Regions from separate parts of the Paenibacillus sp. EPM92 genome, predicted to be linked through region 3. Evidence: riboswitches for the same ligand, from Rfam matches in the RefSeq annotation. Region 3 holds a riboswitch; each other region holds the start of a gene.
The links. A riboswitch is a leader RNA that binds a small molecule or an ion and turns the genes downstream of it on or off. The one in region 3 is predicted to bind cobalamin.
Positions count from the first base shown of each region.

Region 1 (5,627 bases), on a different contig from region 3:
TGGAACGATTGAGGTGAACGGACTTTCATGGAAAGAAAGCCGGAAAGCGTATGCGGAGCAAATCGGGTATATGCCGGATGACTACCTGTTCGGCCAAGGGTTGTCCGCAGAGGAAACGTTAGCGTTCTGGGCTTCCTTAAGGAAAGTGTCCCCTTCGCGTGTTCACGAAACCTTGACCCTTGTCGGCTTGGCTGATGTGAAGAACAAACCCGTCACGTCGTTCTCCAAAGGGATGCGGCAGCGGCTCTTGTTCGCGCAGGCGCTTCTTGCGAAGCCCCCGCTGCTGGTTATGGATGAGCCGACGAACGGTCTTGACCCGTACTGGATGGATTCCTTCGTAGACCTGGTCCGATATGCCAAGCAGGAAGGACATGCGGTCATCTTCTCGACTCACCAGCTTCAAGTGGCGGAAGCGGCGGCTGACCATGTCGTGTTCCTGAAGGAGGGGCGGATCGTGGAGGAAGGGACGACGGCATCCTTCATTCAAGCGTACGGTTCTTACGGCCTGCAGGCTGTATTCGCCAAACTGTTCGGGTTTCGCTAGGGCGGTGCGAAGCTTTGGATAGGCGGAAGCCTCAGAAGTCTGGAAGGAGGGAAGCGAATGGGGACCGCTGGGCGAAAATGGATGGCCCTGCTGGCGGTAACGCTCATCTTGGCAGCGGCAGTTTATGCGCTGGTGCAATCGGGTACACGCGAAGCCGGAACGATTCGGCCTGGAGGACAAGCACCCGATTTCTCGATAATCGGTCTGGACGGAAGCGCCGTCAAGCTGTCCGATTATCGCGGGAAGGGCGTTCTTCTGAACTTTTGGGCTTCCTGGTGCGGCCCTTGCGTTAGCGAAATGCCGCGCATGAATGAAGCTTATCGCACCGGGATGCCAGGTGTGGAGATCGTGGCCGTTAATGTGGGGGAGTCCAGAGGAACGGTGAGCGAGTTCGCTTCGCGGCAAGGACTGGCCTTTCCCGTGCTGCTTGATCCGAGCGGAGAGGCGGCCCGGAGCTATCAGATCGTCGGCCTGCCGACCTCCATCCTGATCGACAGCGATGGCTGCATCGTGAGCGTCGTTCCCGGGGAGATGGCCGGTAGTGGTCAGGTCAAGGAACTGTTGCGCAGCATACGGCCGTAAACCTGTCTTTATCGTTTCATCCGACGGGTTGTCCGATGTCGTGAACATCGGCTTCCCGAATGAATAGAGCGGCCGCTTTACCGACGATAATCGGAAAGCGGCCGTTGTGTTGTTGTGTGGCGGATATGTTTCCTGCGAGTCGTTAAGCCCGCTGGAGCATGTATCAGACCGGTTTTAAGCTTTGTTCCCGGTACTGTTTGGCGGCAGCGACCATATTCCGGAGGGCTGCGATCGTTTCGTCAACGCCTCTCGTCTTGAGTCCGCAGTCCGGATTGATCCAGAACAATTCGGGGTCCAGCACGGCAAGCGCGCGGTCGATCATTCGCACCATCTCATCCACGGAAGGCACTCTCGGACTGTGAATGTCGTACACGCCAAGACCGATGCCGTGATCGTAGGTGTGCTCCTCGAAGCTGTGCATCAATTCGCCGTGGCTGCGGGACGTCTCGATGGAGATGACGTCCGCATCCAGGGCACGGATCGAATCGATAATATCGTGAAACTCGCAGTAGCACATATGCGTATGGATTTGCGTCGTATCCTTGACCGTCGATGTAGCCAGCCGGAAGGCAAGCACCGACCACTCCAGATACTTCTGCCAATCTTCCCGCTTCAGCGGCAGCCCCTCGCGAAGTGCAGGCTCGTCCATCTGGATCATTTCCACACCGGCGCGTTCGAGCGCTTCCACTTCGCGGCGAAGCGCCAAAGCGATCTGATAGGCCACCGTCTCCCGCGGGATATCGTCCCGGACGAAGGACCAGTTCAGAATGGTAATCGGGCCCGTCAGCATGCCTTTGACCGGTTTAGCGGTCAAGCTCTGCGCATAGACGGTTTCATCGACCGTCATCGGCTTTGTGAATTCCACGTCGCCGTATATGACAGGCGGCTTCACGCAGCGGGAGCCGTAGGACTGTACCCAGCCGTTCGACGTGAACGCAAAACCGTCCAGTTTCTCGCCGAAAAATTCCACCATATCCGTCCGTTCAAATTCACCGTGAACGAGCACATCCAGATCCAATTCCTCCTGCAAAGCGATCCAGGTCCGAATTTGTTCCCGGATAAAGGCTTCATACTGCTCCTGGCTCCATTCGCCGCTTCTCCAATGTTTCCGGGCCTGTCTCACTTCGAGCGTCTGCGGGAAGCTGCCGATCGTAGTCGTGGGCAGGAACGGCAAGTTCCACTTGCTCTGCTGAACGGCACGCCGCTCCGCAAAGGGCCGGCTCCGCTCGGACGGCTGGAGGGCGATCCGGCTCGTTTCGGACTGCACCCGTTCGTTGTTTCGGGAAGGGGAGGCGTTGAGCTCCTGAACCGCTTGACGGCTTTGTTCCAGCTCGGCTGCGATTGCCGCGGGACCTTCGTTCACGGCTCGGGTCAATAGTACGAGCTCCTCGAGCTTCTCGTTTGCGAACGCAAGTGCGTTCCGCAGCGTAGGCTCCAGCTTCGTTTCATGTGCGGCCGTGACCGGAACATGAAGCAGGCTGCAGCTTGGCTGGATCATCATTCTCTCATACGGGACGATCGGGGACAACGTGTGGAGCAGCCGGAGCCGCGCGTCCAGATCGGAACGCCAAATGCCTCGTCCGTCGATCAAGCCGACGCCAAGCGTCTTATCTGCAGGAAATCCATATTGCAGCAAATGCTCGCTGTTTTTGTCCAGCCCGTGAGCGAAGTCGAGGCCAATGCCTTGCACCGGCAGCGCAGCGATGTGTTCATACAGATCGACGGCGTCGAAGTACGTTTGCAGCATCAGCTTAAGACGTGGGGCCGCTTCGTGCAGCTTCTTGTAAACGAATGCGACCCGCTCCATATCGGCTTCCGTTAATGAGGTCGCAAGAATCGGCTCGTCGATCTGCACCCATTGCGCGCCATCCTGCTCAAGCTCGCTCAATATGCGGGCATACAAAGGCACGAACCGCTCCAGCAGCTTATCGAAGTGCTCGGTCTTGTAGCCCTTGGACAGCTTCAGGAACGTGTACGGCCCGATCAGGACGGGCTTGCCTTCAATGCCGAGACGGAGTTTGGCTTCCCGGTAGGCCAGGAGCGGTTTGTTCACGGTCAGCTGCGGCTCGGCGCCGTTCAGCTCCGGCACAATGTAGTGGTAGTTGGTGTTAAACCATTTGGTCATCTCGCAGGCCGGGGCGCCCTCGCTGCCGCGGGCCATCGCGAAATAGGCGCTCAGCGGCACTTCGCCGCCTTCGTAACCGAAGCGGCCGGGCACGAGCCCGAACATCGCTGCCGTATCCAGCATGTGGTCGTAGAAGGTGAAATCGTTGACAGGGATCAAGTCGATACCGCTCGCCTGCTGGGTGCGAAGATGGTTGAGCCGTATTTCTTCCATGCGGCTGACCAGCTCCGTCTCCTGCAGCTTTCCGGCCCAGAAGGCCTCAAGCGCTTTTTTCCATTCGCGCCCGCCGCCGATTCGCGGATATCCCAGGTTGCTGCTTAATGCTCGGTTCATAGGTATTCCTCCAGTTCATTTGTTTTCATAAGCGGTGCTTTCCCATGCAAAAAAGGCATCTTTACCCAGTAAAAGTCAAGGGTAAAGATGCCTCCCGATTGTTTGTACGGCGGCTGCCATCTTTAACACCTCCCTATCTCCCGTAGGTAAAAGCAGTGCTGTCAAAATAGGCAGGTCTCCTGGCTCCAGAATCATCGTCTTGCGTCGGCCTTCCCAATCCGAAGGATTAGTGGCGCCGGGTGACGTTCGACTCCTCTGTTACAGTGGCGGGACCGCGTCGGCATTTCACCGAACTTCCCTTTTAAGCTCCGCCCGGCATAACGACCGGTCCGGAGCACCTATTTCCACATGATTCAATTATTGAATACCGAGTAATAGTACAATATTTCTTAGGTTTATTCAAACCTTTTTTACGAACAAGCGGAGAAGAGGCAGAGCAGCGGTTGTTGTAACACAAAGTTTAAAAATAATAGCACAATTGTAGTGACAGAAATTGGTTTCATGTGCTACGCTATGCAAGTGCTACTATATACCTGAATCGTGCTACTGCACACGTTAACAACTTAATTCGAAGGAGTGTTTGAGTTTGAAAATGTGTTTACGATGGACGCTAATGATGCTGTTAGTGGCAGCGCTTTGCATCAGCGGCTGCACCCGGGCCAAGACCGAGCAGGCGGCCGCCCCGAAGGAGGAGCTTGTTCTTGCGATAGGCGGCGAGCCGGAGGGAGGCTTCGATCCGACAACGGGATGGGGGCGCTACGGATCTCCGTTGTTTCAAAGCACGCTGCTCAAGCGCGACAGCAGCTTGAAGATCGTCAACGATCTTGCAACGGGCTATGAGGTCAGCGGGGACGGTCTGGACTGGACAGTGAAGCTGCGGAAGGATGTCAAATTTTCCGACGGGCATCCGTTAACGGCCGCCGACGTTCAGTATACGTTCCAAACCGCAGCCGCAAGCGGCTCTGCCATCGATTTAAGCAATGTCAAGGATGTGGCGGCGGCGGACGAGCATACGGTCAAGTTTTCATTGAAGGAACCGCAATCGACCTTCGCCCAGATGCTTGTGAGCACAGGTATCGTTCCGAAGCATGCGCACGGCAGCGATTATGCCAAAAAACCGGTCGGCTCCGGCCCTTATAAGCTGGTGCAATGGGATCAAGGGAAGCAGCTGATCGTCGAGCCGAATCCCGAATATTACGGGACGAAGCCCTACTTCAAGAAAATCACATTCCTGTTTCTTGCCGAGGATGCGGCTTTCGCCGCCGCCAAAGCCGGAACGGTCGATATGGCGGCTATCCCTGCGGCGTTCAGCAAACAGCAGGTGAGCGGCATGCAGCTTGAAGCTATACATACGGTGGACAACCGCGGAATCATGTTTCCCTACGTAAAATCGGGCGGCCAAACGAAAGAAGGATATCCGGTCGGCAACGATGTCACCGCGGAATTGTCGATCCGCAAGGCGATCAATCTGGCGCTGGACCGCAAGGCGCTGGTTCAAGGCGTCTTGGAGGGACACGGCACGCCCGCGTATACGATTAATGACGGGCTGCCCTGGTTTAATGCCGAGGCCGTCATTCAAGACGGCGATATGAATGCGGCGAAGCAGCTGCTTGCGGACGACGGATGGAAGGATACGAACGGCGACGGCATCGTGGAGAAAGGCGCTCTGAAGGCCGAGTTTACCCTCATCTACCCGTCAAGCGACGTCACCCGCCAGTCACTTGCTCTCGCCGCAGCCGATTGGCTCAAGCCGCTTGGCATTCAAGTCAAGGTGGAAGGGAAAAGCTGGGATGACATTGGCAAGCAAATGCATGCGAATGCGGTTCTCTTCGGCTGGGGAAGCCACGATCCGGTGGAAATGTACAATGTGTACAGCAGCAAGTTCAGCGGCGTCGATTATTACAATCCCGGATTTTACCACAAACCGGCCGTTGAGGCTTACATGAGTCAGGCTTTGAAGGCGATCCATGAGAAAGACGCCTGGAATCTGTGGAAAAAAGCCCAGTGGGACGGCCAAACCGGCTTGAGCGCGCAGGGGGATGC
Region 1 covers NZ_BCPS01000068.1:180,962-186,588, forward strand. The annotation lists gene JMF85_RS15980 (ABC transporter ATP-binding protein) at 1-544, shown strand, start outside; gene JMF85_RS15985 (redoxin domain-containing protein) at 602-1,126, shown strand; gene metE (5-methyltetrahydropteroyltriglutamate--homocysteine S-methyltransferase) at 1,290-3,584, opposite strand; cobalamin riboswitch at 3,737-3,941, opposite strand; gene JMF85_RS15995 (ABC transporter substrate-binding protein) at 4,177-5,627, shown strand, end outside.
Region 1: it holds a riboswitch for cobalamin, as region 3 does, so the genes downstream of both, metE (5-methyltetrahydropteroyltriglutamate--homocysteine S-methyltransferase) here and JMF85_RS17770 (energy-coupling factor ABC transporter permease) in region 3, are expected to answer to the same signal.

Region 2 (5,627 bases), on a different contig from region 3:
GGTAAATTGTACGCGGGTCACTTTTTGTTTAGGTTCGAAAACGGGTACCGATCCGCCCGTCCCCTCCATGATCCGGTAAATAGACGCCTTCTGTACGAACGGCAGCGCCCAGGAGGCAATGTCCGTCTGGTCGGCGTAGACCGGGGCGGCAGGCACCTGCCGATCAAGATTCACATAGGCTTGGTACGCTCCCAGCGCCATTAACGCCTGCTCCGTAGCCATGACCTCCGCTTCCCCTCCGCGTTCATGAGGGAAACCGCCGTTACTCAGCTGCAGCCCGAGCAAGCAGGCCAGCATGCTCTGCTTGCCGGACTTGAAATACGGGCTGTTCACCGGATCGGTTCCGCTTACCGAGAGACCCCAAATCACTTGCGCTGTACTTTCCGCATTCTCCACACCGTTCAGGGCAAAGCCGCCGTCCGGGGACTGCACGGAGCCCAGCCATTTAACCGCCCTCTCCATGGCGGCTTTCACATCCGTCCGCTCTTGGTAAGGGGTAAGGGCAGCCAGCGCCGCAGCCGTTAAGTCGGGATTTCCCTGCTCGCCCTTCACAAGCGGCCAGCTGCCGTCCGCATTCTGCACGTCGAGGATCCACTGCGCCAGCTTCCCGGTCGTCCATTTCGCATCGGCCGGAATGCGATAAGCGCCTCCGTTCAAAGCCAGCAGCGCATAAATCGGGCCGTTGCTTCCCTGTACTTCCATCCGCTCGTTATTATAAATACGCTCGATCAGATTGAAGCCGCCTATCGATTCCGGATTGCCGCCTGCCGCCTGTATGCTTAGCGCCAATCTTTCATAGTCGGTGACGTTCCGGAACTCGCCGTTCTTCTCCTTCAGCTTGGCGGAAGCCAAAGCGAGGTAATCGTTTGGAACGGCCACGCCGGCTCTGCTCAGCGCATAGGCCGACCAGTCGCTCAGTTCCACGCCGCCCTTCAGCCATTGGGCCGCCCGTTCGATGGAAGGTCCGACGTCTATGCCCGCAGCCGGCGCCACTTTGGACTTGTCGATAACCGCGAATTTCGTAAAATGGTTCACCCATCCGGTAACCGTTCCCGTCTCGGCATCGATGACGGCCGGAATCGGAATCCATTGCTCCGTCTGCTCATCCAGCCACACCAGCGCCAACTGATCCAGACTTACCGAGGCAACCGGCGTTTTAATCGAAATTTGTACCGGTGTATCAAAGGACTGACCCTGCGGGCCGAACTCATACATCGAGGAAACGAGCTCGTTCCGCCCGGCCGAAGCCGAAGGAAGCTCGCTGACCGTCAGCTTCGTCGTTTCCTTAAGCGCACCGGCCGGAACCTGGAGCTGAACCTCCGCTTTGGCGTCGGCAATGACGGTTTCGGTATCGGCAGCTGCCGCTTTTTGCACGTTCACCGTATTGGCCGCCAAGTCCTTCTTGAGCGTATCGGCGGCATTCGCCGTCATTTTCTTGTCTGCGTTCAAGACAATGGCCGGCTTCGCGATCTCATGGATCGGCTTCCGGTTGTTATACGGCATCTCCAGCTTCTGAACCACATCGGCAGCCGCCGGGACGGTCGGCGCCACCGGTACCCCGACAGCGCCCGTTCCTCCGGTACCCGCGCCGGCATTCAAATCCTTGCCGCCGTCCAGCGTATAACGCCACGCCACCGTATCGCCCGGCTTCAAGGACGTGGAATCCGCCCCTGTGCTCAGGTAGGTGCCGTTGACCGCGTACATCCAGCCGCTTAGCGGCCCCCGGTCGAATTCCCGCAGTCCGTCAATGCCTTGGACGTAAGCCGTCGAGCCCGAGCCGGACGATTGAACGCGGCCTGCGCCCAGGGCCCGGATCAGAATGGAATAAGGCGTGTCGCCGCTCTGCAAGGAAACCGAGGTCGAAGGCAGGATCGTCCCCATGCTGCTGTCCCCGGTTACGGACACATATACGACCGGATTGACGACAGGACCCGTTCCTCCGTCTGTTCCGCCCCCGGTTCTCGGTTGAATCGTCACCGGTTGCGAGGTATGTACCACTTTCGGCGCCTCACCGGTCACATAGCCCGATATATCGAGGGTATAGGTTCCTGCAGGCAATCCGGCGAATGTGGCGATGCCTTCACTGCTTGTTGTGGCGGTCAAGCTTCCGATCTTCACTTGAATGCCGGCTGCGGGAGAAGCCGGCTTATTGTCCGCGAGCGTCTTCTTCACCGTAACGGTGAACGATTCGTTAGCCTTAGGCTGTGCAGGATTCAAGGCAATCGAATCGACCAAATACGTCGACGAGTTCCACTCCGCGTCGAATCCGCTAATATAAACGACCGCCCGGTCCCCCGGCTGCAGCGTATATTGATCCGCGCCGACCATTCCCGGATTCCACTTGCCTTGGCGGTAGATCGCATAGAGCCAAGCCCCGGCATCAGCGCCGACGGATTGGATGTACGTTCCGAAGCTGGCGTGTTCAAGCTCGTAAGGAACCTGGTTGGCATCTAGAAGCCGCACAACGCTTTCCAGCAAATTCGGAGAACTCGCCTTCCCTTCGGCATAAGTGCCTGAAGCTCCTTCAATTTGAATCGCCGCCGTTCCGACCTGAATCGTCTTGGAATCCTTGACGATCTTCGGCGCAAGCCCGTCTTGATAGCCTGTTACAACCGCTTGATAGGTGCCGCCGGGCAAGCCGGACGGGAACAACGCGTATCCGTTTGCGTCCGTCTCCACCTTACGTCCGCCCAATTCTACATAAACGCTGGCGGCAACCGTGACGACCTCGTCCCTTGTAACGTCATAATCCCATACCGACCGATAGACCTGAACCGTTACTGCCTGGCCTTCAACCGGCATCGCCGGCTCCACCTTAATCGAATCCACCAATGCGGTACTTATGCCTGTATAGTACAAATAAATGTCATCGCCGTTACGCAGGGAGTAGTCAGCCATGCCCAGGTTATTCGTGCGGGCATAATCCCAGGAGCCCTGGCGTTTGACATTGTACCACCACCAGGTGCTGTAGTCGCTTTTACCGGAAATTCCGTTGATCGTATGAATGAAATGGCCGTCGCTCTCTTGAAAAGGAACCCCCTGCGCATGCAGCACTTGAGCCACAGCCTCATAGGCAGTCCCCGCAACGGCGGAGCCTTCGGCGATCGTACCGGCGGGGCCTTCCACATGAACCGTCACGCGAGCTGCGGCAGGCGCTCCGCCCCCTGTGGTCAGGATCGCCTCATACGATCCGCTGTCACCGTTGACAGCCGTATGGAAGGCCGCCAGCGCCACAAGCGATTGCACCGTGGCCCATCCGTCGGAAGAACCGCCGGCCACATGGGCAAATCCGCCGTCGCCTTGCCGGTAACCGAATAAATAGGTAAGCGGGTTGCCGTTCGCCTTCGCGAAGCCTGAACTGCGCGCGTCGAGTCCGGCAGCGGACAACGCGAGAATGACCTGTGCGGTGCTTTCCGCATTTTCCCCATACTCCGAAAATCCGCCGTTCGCTAATTGCTGCGAGGACAGCCATTGAATGCCGCGGTCCATCGCCGGCCGGACACCGGTGTGCGCGGTATGAGCGGCCAGGGCGTTCACAGCAGACGCTGTAATGTCGATGCTGCTCGGCCCTCCGGCCCCAAGCGGCCATCCGCCGTCCGCATTTTGCTGCGCGAGCAGCCATGCCACGATTTTATCGGGATTCCACTTCGCGGTTAACGGAATGTGATAAGCATCGCCGCTCAAGGCCAGCAGCGCATAAATCGCGCCGTTCGTTCCCTGGGCAGTCAGCACATCGCTGTTATAAATGCCCTCAATAAGATTGTACGAACTCGACCCGGCCGCGATCTGCTCGGGGTTTCCTCCGGCCGACTTTACGCCTAACGCAATCCGGGCATAGTCCGTTACCTTGCTGTAACGTCCGCCGTTCTGCTGAAGCTGCTCGCGGACGGATGATAAATACGAAGCCGGCACCTGCTTCCCGGCTGCAGCCAGCGCATAAGCATCCCAATCGGAAAGCGCGCCTCCATTCGCATCCAGGATGTAGCCGGCCGCATCGTCTATAGCCTGAGGAACCGTGACAAGCCCTCTCCCCGCTCCATCCGCATACGCAGGCGCCAGCCCGCCAAGCATGGATATGAGCAAGCACCAGCTTAGCAGGACCATGCTTATCTTGTTGATCCATCTGTTACTCTTCATCTGTTGTCCTATTCCCCTCTCTTGAAACTGACCTTCCTTAAACTAAAAAAGCACCCCTTCTCTATGAAGGGATGCCGATACGCATGAACCTGCAGGCAATATTACGTTCCTGACGGATTGCCGTTCCCCCTTCTCCTAATTTCGCGTAGGCGACGGTGTTCTCGGGTTAGACAGATATCCTGACTTGCGGATCGAAGCCGGACTTCCGTCATCCCAACCGCCCCCCCTAAACCAACTGAAGGACAGTGACATCATGGAAGCCGCTCCCCGCTTACAGTGGCGCGACCGTGCCGGATTCTCACCGGACTTCCCTGTTCGCCGAACGCCGGCATGGCTAGCCTCCCGTTCGACATCTACCCGAGCAAATGATTCAATTATGTACAAAGAATAACACGATCCCCAAGCATCGTCCAACTATTTCTTGCGGGCCAACCGCCCGCGGTCCTGACGCGGGGCCTCATCCCGCCGTACGCTTCGATCCACTCGCTTACAGCGGGCGGCTTCAGGATTCCATCACAAACCGGCCGGTAATTTTCTGCAGATTTCCGGAAATGCTTTTGAGCAAATCCGCTTGCTGCGCAATAAGCTCGGTAGCCATGTGATGCCGTTCTCCGCTGCTCGCCATCGCTTGGGCGGACGCAGTGAACTGTTGAGAAATATCCCGAATCGCCTGCATGCTGCTTTCCATCGAATGAAGCCCAAGCTGAATTTCACGCATCTCCGCAGAATGCGCGGACGCTTGCTCCGCAGTCAGGCGGCACTTGTCGGCCACAAGGCGAATCATATCGCTCAATTGGCCAATCCTTCGGATTCCCCGTTCTACGGCAAGCCGTTCCGCTTTCACCGCATCCGCGGCTTCTTTCGATTTCAGCGCCATATTGTGCGTCAGCCCGATCGCGCGTTCCGCTACCTCATTGGATGTAACGGCAAGCTTCCTCACTTCGCCGGCAACGACCCCGAATCCTCTGCCTTCTTCGCCGGCCCTCGCAGCCTCAATCGCGGCGTTCAGCGCGAGCAGGTTCGTCTGTTCGGCAATTTCACGCATGTACAAGATGAACTCTCTCATTTCTTGCAATTGCCGCTCCAGCTCTTCCATCGAGCTCACGCTCCGCTTGCTCGTTTCCTGCAGGTCATTCATGTCATTGCGCAATTCCAGCGTCTTCTCCAGCCCGGCATGCGACGATGTCCGGGCCTCCTCGGATATCTTGCCCGAAAGCTCCATGTCTTGACCGGCCCGGCTGACTCTGTCGTGAATCTGCTGCATCCGGCTGCCGTTAAGTTCGATGAGCTGCAGCTGGTCATTCGCTCCCGCGCTCACTTCCTGCATGCTCGCTACCAGCTGCTCAGCCGAAGACAGCAGCTGCCGAATTTCGTCGGCCTGCTCGGACCCGATCTTATTCACGGTGGAGGAAGCCTCCTTCATGTCGGACAAGATCGCTCTCATCCCTATCACAATTTTGTTGATCTCAAACGAAACTTGTCCGAGCTCA
Region 2 covers NZ_BCPS01000109.1:48,768-54,394, forward strand. The annotation lists gene JMF85_RS27120 (S-layer homology domain-containing protein) at 1-4,137, opposite strand, end outside; cobalamin riboswitch at 4,290-4,509, opposite strand; gene JMF85_RS27125 (methyl-accepting chemotaxis protein) at 4,640-5,627, opposite strand, start outside.
Region 2: it holds a riboswitch for cobalamin, as region 3 does, so the genes downstream of both, JMF85_RS27120 (S-layer homology domain-containing protein) here and JMF85_RS17770 (energy-coupling factor ABC transporter permease) in region 3, are expected to answer to the same signal.

Region 3 (5,627 bases):
GGGCGTCAAGACGCACCGGATATCCCGTCCTTCTTCTCTTTGTCGATCGCTTCAGACATTGTTTTATCGGTTAGATGGGCGTAAATTTGTGTCGTTTCGGGCGAGGCGTGACCGAGCTGCTCCTGCGTTTTGTACAGATCGTTGCGCAAGTAATAGTCCGTCGCGAACGAATGGCGCAGTTTATGAACCGATAAGTAAGGTTTGCCGAATCTTTTGGCATATTTGATCACCATTTCCTGAATCGCCCGTTTGGTCATACGCTCGCCTTCCTGTCTGCCGTTAGCCAAAGCAAGGAAGAGCGCCTTCTCGCGTTTCGGCGCTTTGTAGACAGAGCTGCGAAGCTCCAAATAACAGGCCAGATCATCTACCGCGTCCTGCCGGAAATAGACGGGCGTTTTGAACGTCTCGTCGTTCTTGCCTTTGCGGAACGCATAAATAAGCTTCTTCTTCAAATCGACGTCCTCGACGTTCAGGTTAACGACCTCCGACACGCGCAGTCCGGAGTTGAGGATGAGGCTCACGAGACAGGCATCGCGTGTTTTATTGATCTCGTAAGCATAGGTCGCCTGCTTGTTCGATGCCACGTCTTGGCCGTAGCCCGTCTTCACATAGTCGATAAACTCGGCGATCTCCGCCTCCTGCAGCAGCTTGCCTTCGAGCTTGGCCGCCGAGTCTTTCGGTTTATGCGTCCGTTTAATTTCCACCTTCGCCATGACATTGCGCTTGAGCAGCGGGTAGAAATTCTCGTCCTCGGCGATTTGACTCAAATAATGAAACAACGAGCGCAGCGAGGACAGCTTGCGGGAAATGGTCGTTTTCGAATTGGCGTTCGTTTTGCGCATGGCGAGGAACATCTTGTAATGATCGATGCTCTCCATATGCAGCCGCTCGAGATCGAGGAGCGGCACATCTTTCATTTGTCCGGCCGTACTCAACCCTTCGGCGAGCAGCCAGCCGAAGAATGTCTCGTAATCCCTCACATATTCGAGCAGGGAAGAGGGAGACAAGTCGGGCAGTTTATAATTAATGAATTTCTCCACGTACCAGGGCATCAGCGGGATTTTTTTCTCCAGCTCCAAACGGTCTTTGACTTTGATTACGTTCATCGGGCCACGCTCCTTAACTGCCTGTATTCAGCAATTAGTTAACATAATTATAATTATGTATTGTTTTGTTGGTTGACAGCTGCTTGAACCGATCGCTGTACCCGTTATTTTATCACAATTGCAGGAAATCGGTTAGATATGGGGGTTGAATTCACAGGCAGGTTCGTGTACATTAAGGCTAGTCTTACACAAGTGCATATTGTGGGAACAGGTGCTTCAACTTCAGGTTGAAGCTTAATAGGGAAGTTCGGTGCAAATCCGATGCGGTCCCGCCACTGTAACAGCGTAGTTCGCAGCCACGAAGCCACTGATTCGCAACCGGATCGGGAAGGCAGCTTGCGGGCGTCGATGCTGGTAGCCAGGAGACCTGCCTGTTCTGACGACACTGATATACCTACGGACGATAGGGAGGTGTTAGGAAGCTGCTGCGATCGGTTTTCGTACGGAGGGTGAATGGCCCCTTTCGTTCCGAAAGTTTATCAGGATAAGAAGCATTTCTAACCGTCTACGGTTGGGAATGCTTTTTTTGTTGCACAAATTCATGGGAGGGGATTAAATGAAATCATCCAAAGTCTTGTCAATGATCGCGGTTATCATCGGATTTATCGTTTATTTTGTCGTGAACGAGCCGCAATCTGCTAATGCGATGCACATCATGGAGGGATTCTTGCCGCCAGGATGGGCGATCTTCTGGTGGGCGGTGTTTATCCCGTTCTTCGCGCTCGGCGTCCGCGCCATTGCCCGGATCACGAAGACGTCGCCGGAATTGAAGCTGCTGCTCGGTCTGGCGGCTGCGTTCACGTTCGTACTGTCCGCCTTGAAGCTTCCTTCGGTTACAGGCAGCAGCTCTCATCCGACCGGAACCGGTCTCGGCACCGTGATGTTCGGGCCGCTGCCGATGAGCGTGCTCGGTTCGATCGTTCTGCTGTTCCAGGCTTTGCTGCTCGCACACGGGGGATTGACGACGCTGGGAGCCAATGCGTTTGCGATGGCGGTTGCCGGCCCGATCGTCGGGTTCTTCGCCTACAAATTCATGGTGAAGACGACGGGTAAAGAAGTGTGGGCCGTCTTCACGGCAGCCGCTCTAGCCGATTTGTCGACGTATTTGGTAACTTCCGTGCAGCTGGCTCTGGCGTTCCCTGCTGCAGAAGGGGGCGTTGCCGCCTCGTTCATGAAATTTTCGGGTATTTTCGCCATCACGCAAGTACCGCTTGCGATTAGCGAAGGACTGTTGACTGTGCTTGTCTGGAACTGGCTGCGGTTGCACCATGCGGAAGCTTTGTCGGTTGTGCGGCATACAACGAAAGGAGTCGATCATTCATGACCAAAAGGATGAAAAACGGGCTGCTTATCGCCGGCGTCGTGCTGCTGAGCACGCTTCCGCTGCTTCTTGTCGACGGAGAATTCGGGGGAGCCGACGGGGCGGCCGAGGATATGATCCGCCAGCTGTCGCCGGCCTACGAGCCTTGGTTTGCTCCGCTGCTGGAGCCGCCTGCGGAAACCGAGAGCATGCTGTTCGCTTTGCAGGCCGCCGTCGGCGCTGCCGTGATCGGGTATACGGTCGGGCTTTATAAAGGAAAAGCCGCGAAATCTAAAAACCGATGATCCATACGATCGATAGCTTGTCGTATACCAATAAGCTGCGGCACGTTTCCCCGATGTGGAAATGCGGATTTGCGGCCGTGCTGCTGACGCTTGCGTATACGGCGCAGCCTGTGGTTCAGGCTGTGATCTTCTGTTGGATGCTGGTCTGGACGGTCGGTTACGCGGGTATCCCGTTAAAGACGTACAGCTGGTTGTTCGGCGCATCGTGCTTCTTTTATGTGACCAGCTTGCCGGCGTGGGTAATCGAGGCGGCTTCGTCCGCCGCAAGCGTCCGGCCGGATGCGCTGCTGGCTGTTCCGGTATTTCGCGGGTGGTTGTATATTTCACCGGCGGCCTTGGTTCAGGCGGTGGAAGTGTTCGTGCGGATAGCCGCCTGTGAAGCGTGTTTGCTGTTCATCGTCTTCACGATTCCGTTCCCGGAATTGATGCAGGTGATGAAGCGGCTTCGCATGCCTCAAGCCGTGCTTGAGCTGATGGTGATTACCTACCGGTTCTTGTTCCACCTTTCGGATGCCGCACAAGGAATGATCGCCGCGCAGCGGGCACGGGGCGGACACGCAGGCTTCTGGCGCACGCTGCGGGACGTCGCGGCCTTGCTCGTACAGCTGTTTGCCAAGACAATGCACCGTTATCGGGGGTTGTCACAGGGTCTTATGTCGCGGGGATTTACCGGAGAGCTTCACTTTATGCCTTACGAACCTAAGCCGATTCCAGGACGTTACGGAGCCGAAGGCATTCTCGGTGCTGCGACGCTCGCGCTGCTCAGTATTTGGCTTCGAGTGGGGGGAGTGTGAGAGGATGAAGCCGATATTGGAAGCTTCAGATGTCACGTTCACGTACCCGGGCGCTCAAACGCCCTCTCTGCGTCAGCTGAATATACGTATACCTGAAGGAAAACGCACGGCAATTTGCGGACCTAACGGCTCGGGCAAATCTACGTTCTTCCTGCATGCCGTCGGTATTCACCGTCCGAAGTCCGGAACGATGCTTTGGAAGGATGCGCCTTACGTTTATAAGAACGAAGACCTGCAGCGGCTTCGCCGGCAAGTCGGTCTTGTGTTTCAAGACCCGGAGCAGCAGTTGATCTTACATACGACTTACGAGGACGTATCGTACGGGCTGCGCAACGCCCGTCTGGAGGAGCAGGAAATACGCCGGCGCACCGAACGCATGCTGGATGTGATGGGGCTTACGCCATGGGCGGAGACTCCGCTTCATCAATTGAGTCTGGGTCTAAAAAAACGCGTCGCCTTAGCCGGCGTGCTCGTGCTTGAGCCTGAGCTGCTGCTGCTGGACGAGCCGACAGCCTATCTGGATCGTCGTTCGGAGCATCGGCTGGTGGAGGAGTTAAACCGGATTCATGGACAAGGGATCACCGTGGCGATGGCCACCCATGATTTGAACATGGCCTATGCGTGGGCCGATTGGATCCTCGTCATGTACGAAGGAGCGTGCGTCATGGAAGGTACGCCGGAGCACGTGTTCACGGAAGCCGACGTGCTGGCCGCTTACGGATTGGAGCTGCCGGCGCTCGTTGAGCTGTGGAAGGCGCTGCCCGCTGACAGAAGACTCGGTGCCAAGCCTCCGAGGGACATCGCCGCATGGAAGGCGATGCAGGAGACGTGGCGCTGAGCCTGGTCTTGCGCTAGAGGGTCGTCGAACCGTTAGGGGCGGCGGCCCTTTGTCGTTATGAGATGAGGAGATTAACGTTTGCTCTTCTTGCGCTGTGCGATTTCTTCCGTGACGATATAAGCGAGCTCGTCGTTGCCAAACAACGAGAGTACGCCGAGCAGCGTCTCATCCCCAATCTCCTCCGATTCTTCCTTGGGCACCGTTAATTCGACCGCTTGTCGGAGCGCTTCATTGCCTTCTTGCTGCGGATACGCGCGCAAGTAAATATCGAAAGGGTCCAGATTGTGATTGACGCACCACTGCGCGAATACGAGGATCATCATTTGTTCGTCGCGCTGATAATTGCGGATGATTTGCTCTTCCAATTCTTTGCGGCTCATTGAAAAATCTCCTTCTGGCGGGTAATATGGATCATTATAACGAAAGTTCGGGTGAGTTCACAATGATCATGAATGAAAAGATAAAAGCGTCCGAAGTTCAATTGACCGGTATCAACGGCGAGGAGCTGGGGATCGTCCCCACCTCGGAAGCGCTCGCTTTAGCCCGCAAGCTGAAGGTCGATTTAGTATGCACTTCGCTGATGAGCAGCCCGCCGCCCTGCAAGCTAATCGGCAAGGGAGCGGCCAAACAGGAAGAGCAACAAGCCCGCAAACGCGAACGGGAGCCGAAATTCAAGGAAATCCGTCTAACTGCGCACATCGAAGAGCATGACTTCGACACGAAGAAGCAGCAGGCGGAACGCATCCTGAAATCCGGCGATGCCGTGCTGGCGGTCGTTCGTCTTCAAGGAAAGGAAGGTCCGAAAGCGAAGGAGCTGCTGCAGTCGCTGCTGCAGGAATTGAAGCCGTACGGACGCCCCAAAACCGGGATTCAGCTGAGCGGCAAGCAAGCTGCGGTACAAATCGACCCGATACTGTAGGGGCGATTCTTTTTGAAATATAGTATACATAATATATATTACGTAATCTAATTTGCGAGTTATCGGTTTGTTTCCATTAAGTTAAGTTCGGAACACGGAAATGAATAGGATCATGGATACATAGAATGATACCAAGCACGCAATAAGATCTTAGTGTTTGGTGGAGGTTCTGGTCTTGGACAAAATGATACCTAAAACGATACAGGCGTATGAGTACGTGAAGAGCGGCTTGAAAACGGGGAAGTGGTTGTTTGGCGATGAATTATTGGTCATGGATATTTCGAAAGAAATGAATTTTTCACGAAGACCGGTCATTGATGCCTTGAAGAAACTGGAGATGGAGCGTTTTGTAGAAATCATCCCGC
Region 3 covers NZ_BCPS01000076.1:91,705-97,331, reverse strand. The annotation lists gene xerS (tyrosine recombinase XerS) at 6-1,106, opposite strand; cobalamin riboswitch at 1,299-1,495, shown strand; gene JMF85_RS17770 (energy-coupling factor ABC transporter permease) at 1,663-2,430, shown strand; gene JMF85_RS17765 (energy-coupling factor ABC transporter substrate-binding protein) at 2,427-2,711, shown strand; gene cbiQ (cobalt ECF transporter T component CbiQ) at 2,708-3,505, shown strand; gene JMF85_RS17755 (energy-coupling factor ABC transporter ATP-binding protein) at 3,510-4,343, shown strand; gene JMF85_RS17750 (hypothetical protein) at 4,415-4,723, opposite strand; gene infC (translation initiation factor IF-3) at 4,786-5,262, shown strand; gene JMF85_RS17740 (GntR family transcriptional regulator) at 5,447-5,627, shown strand, end outside.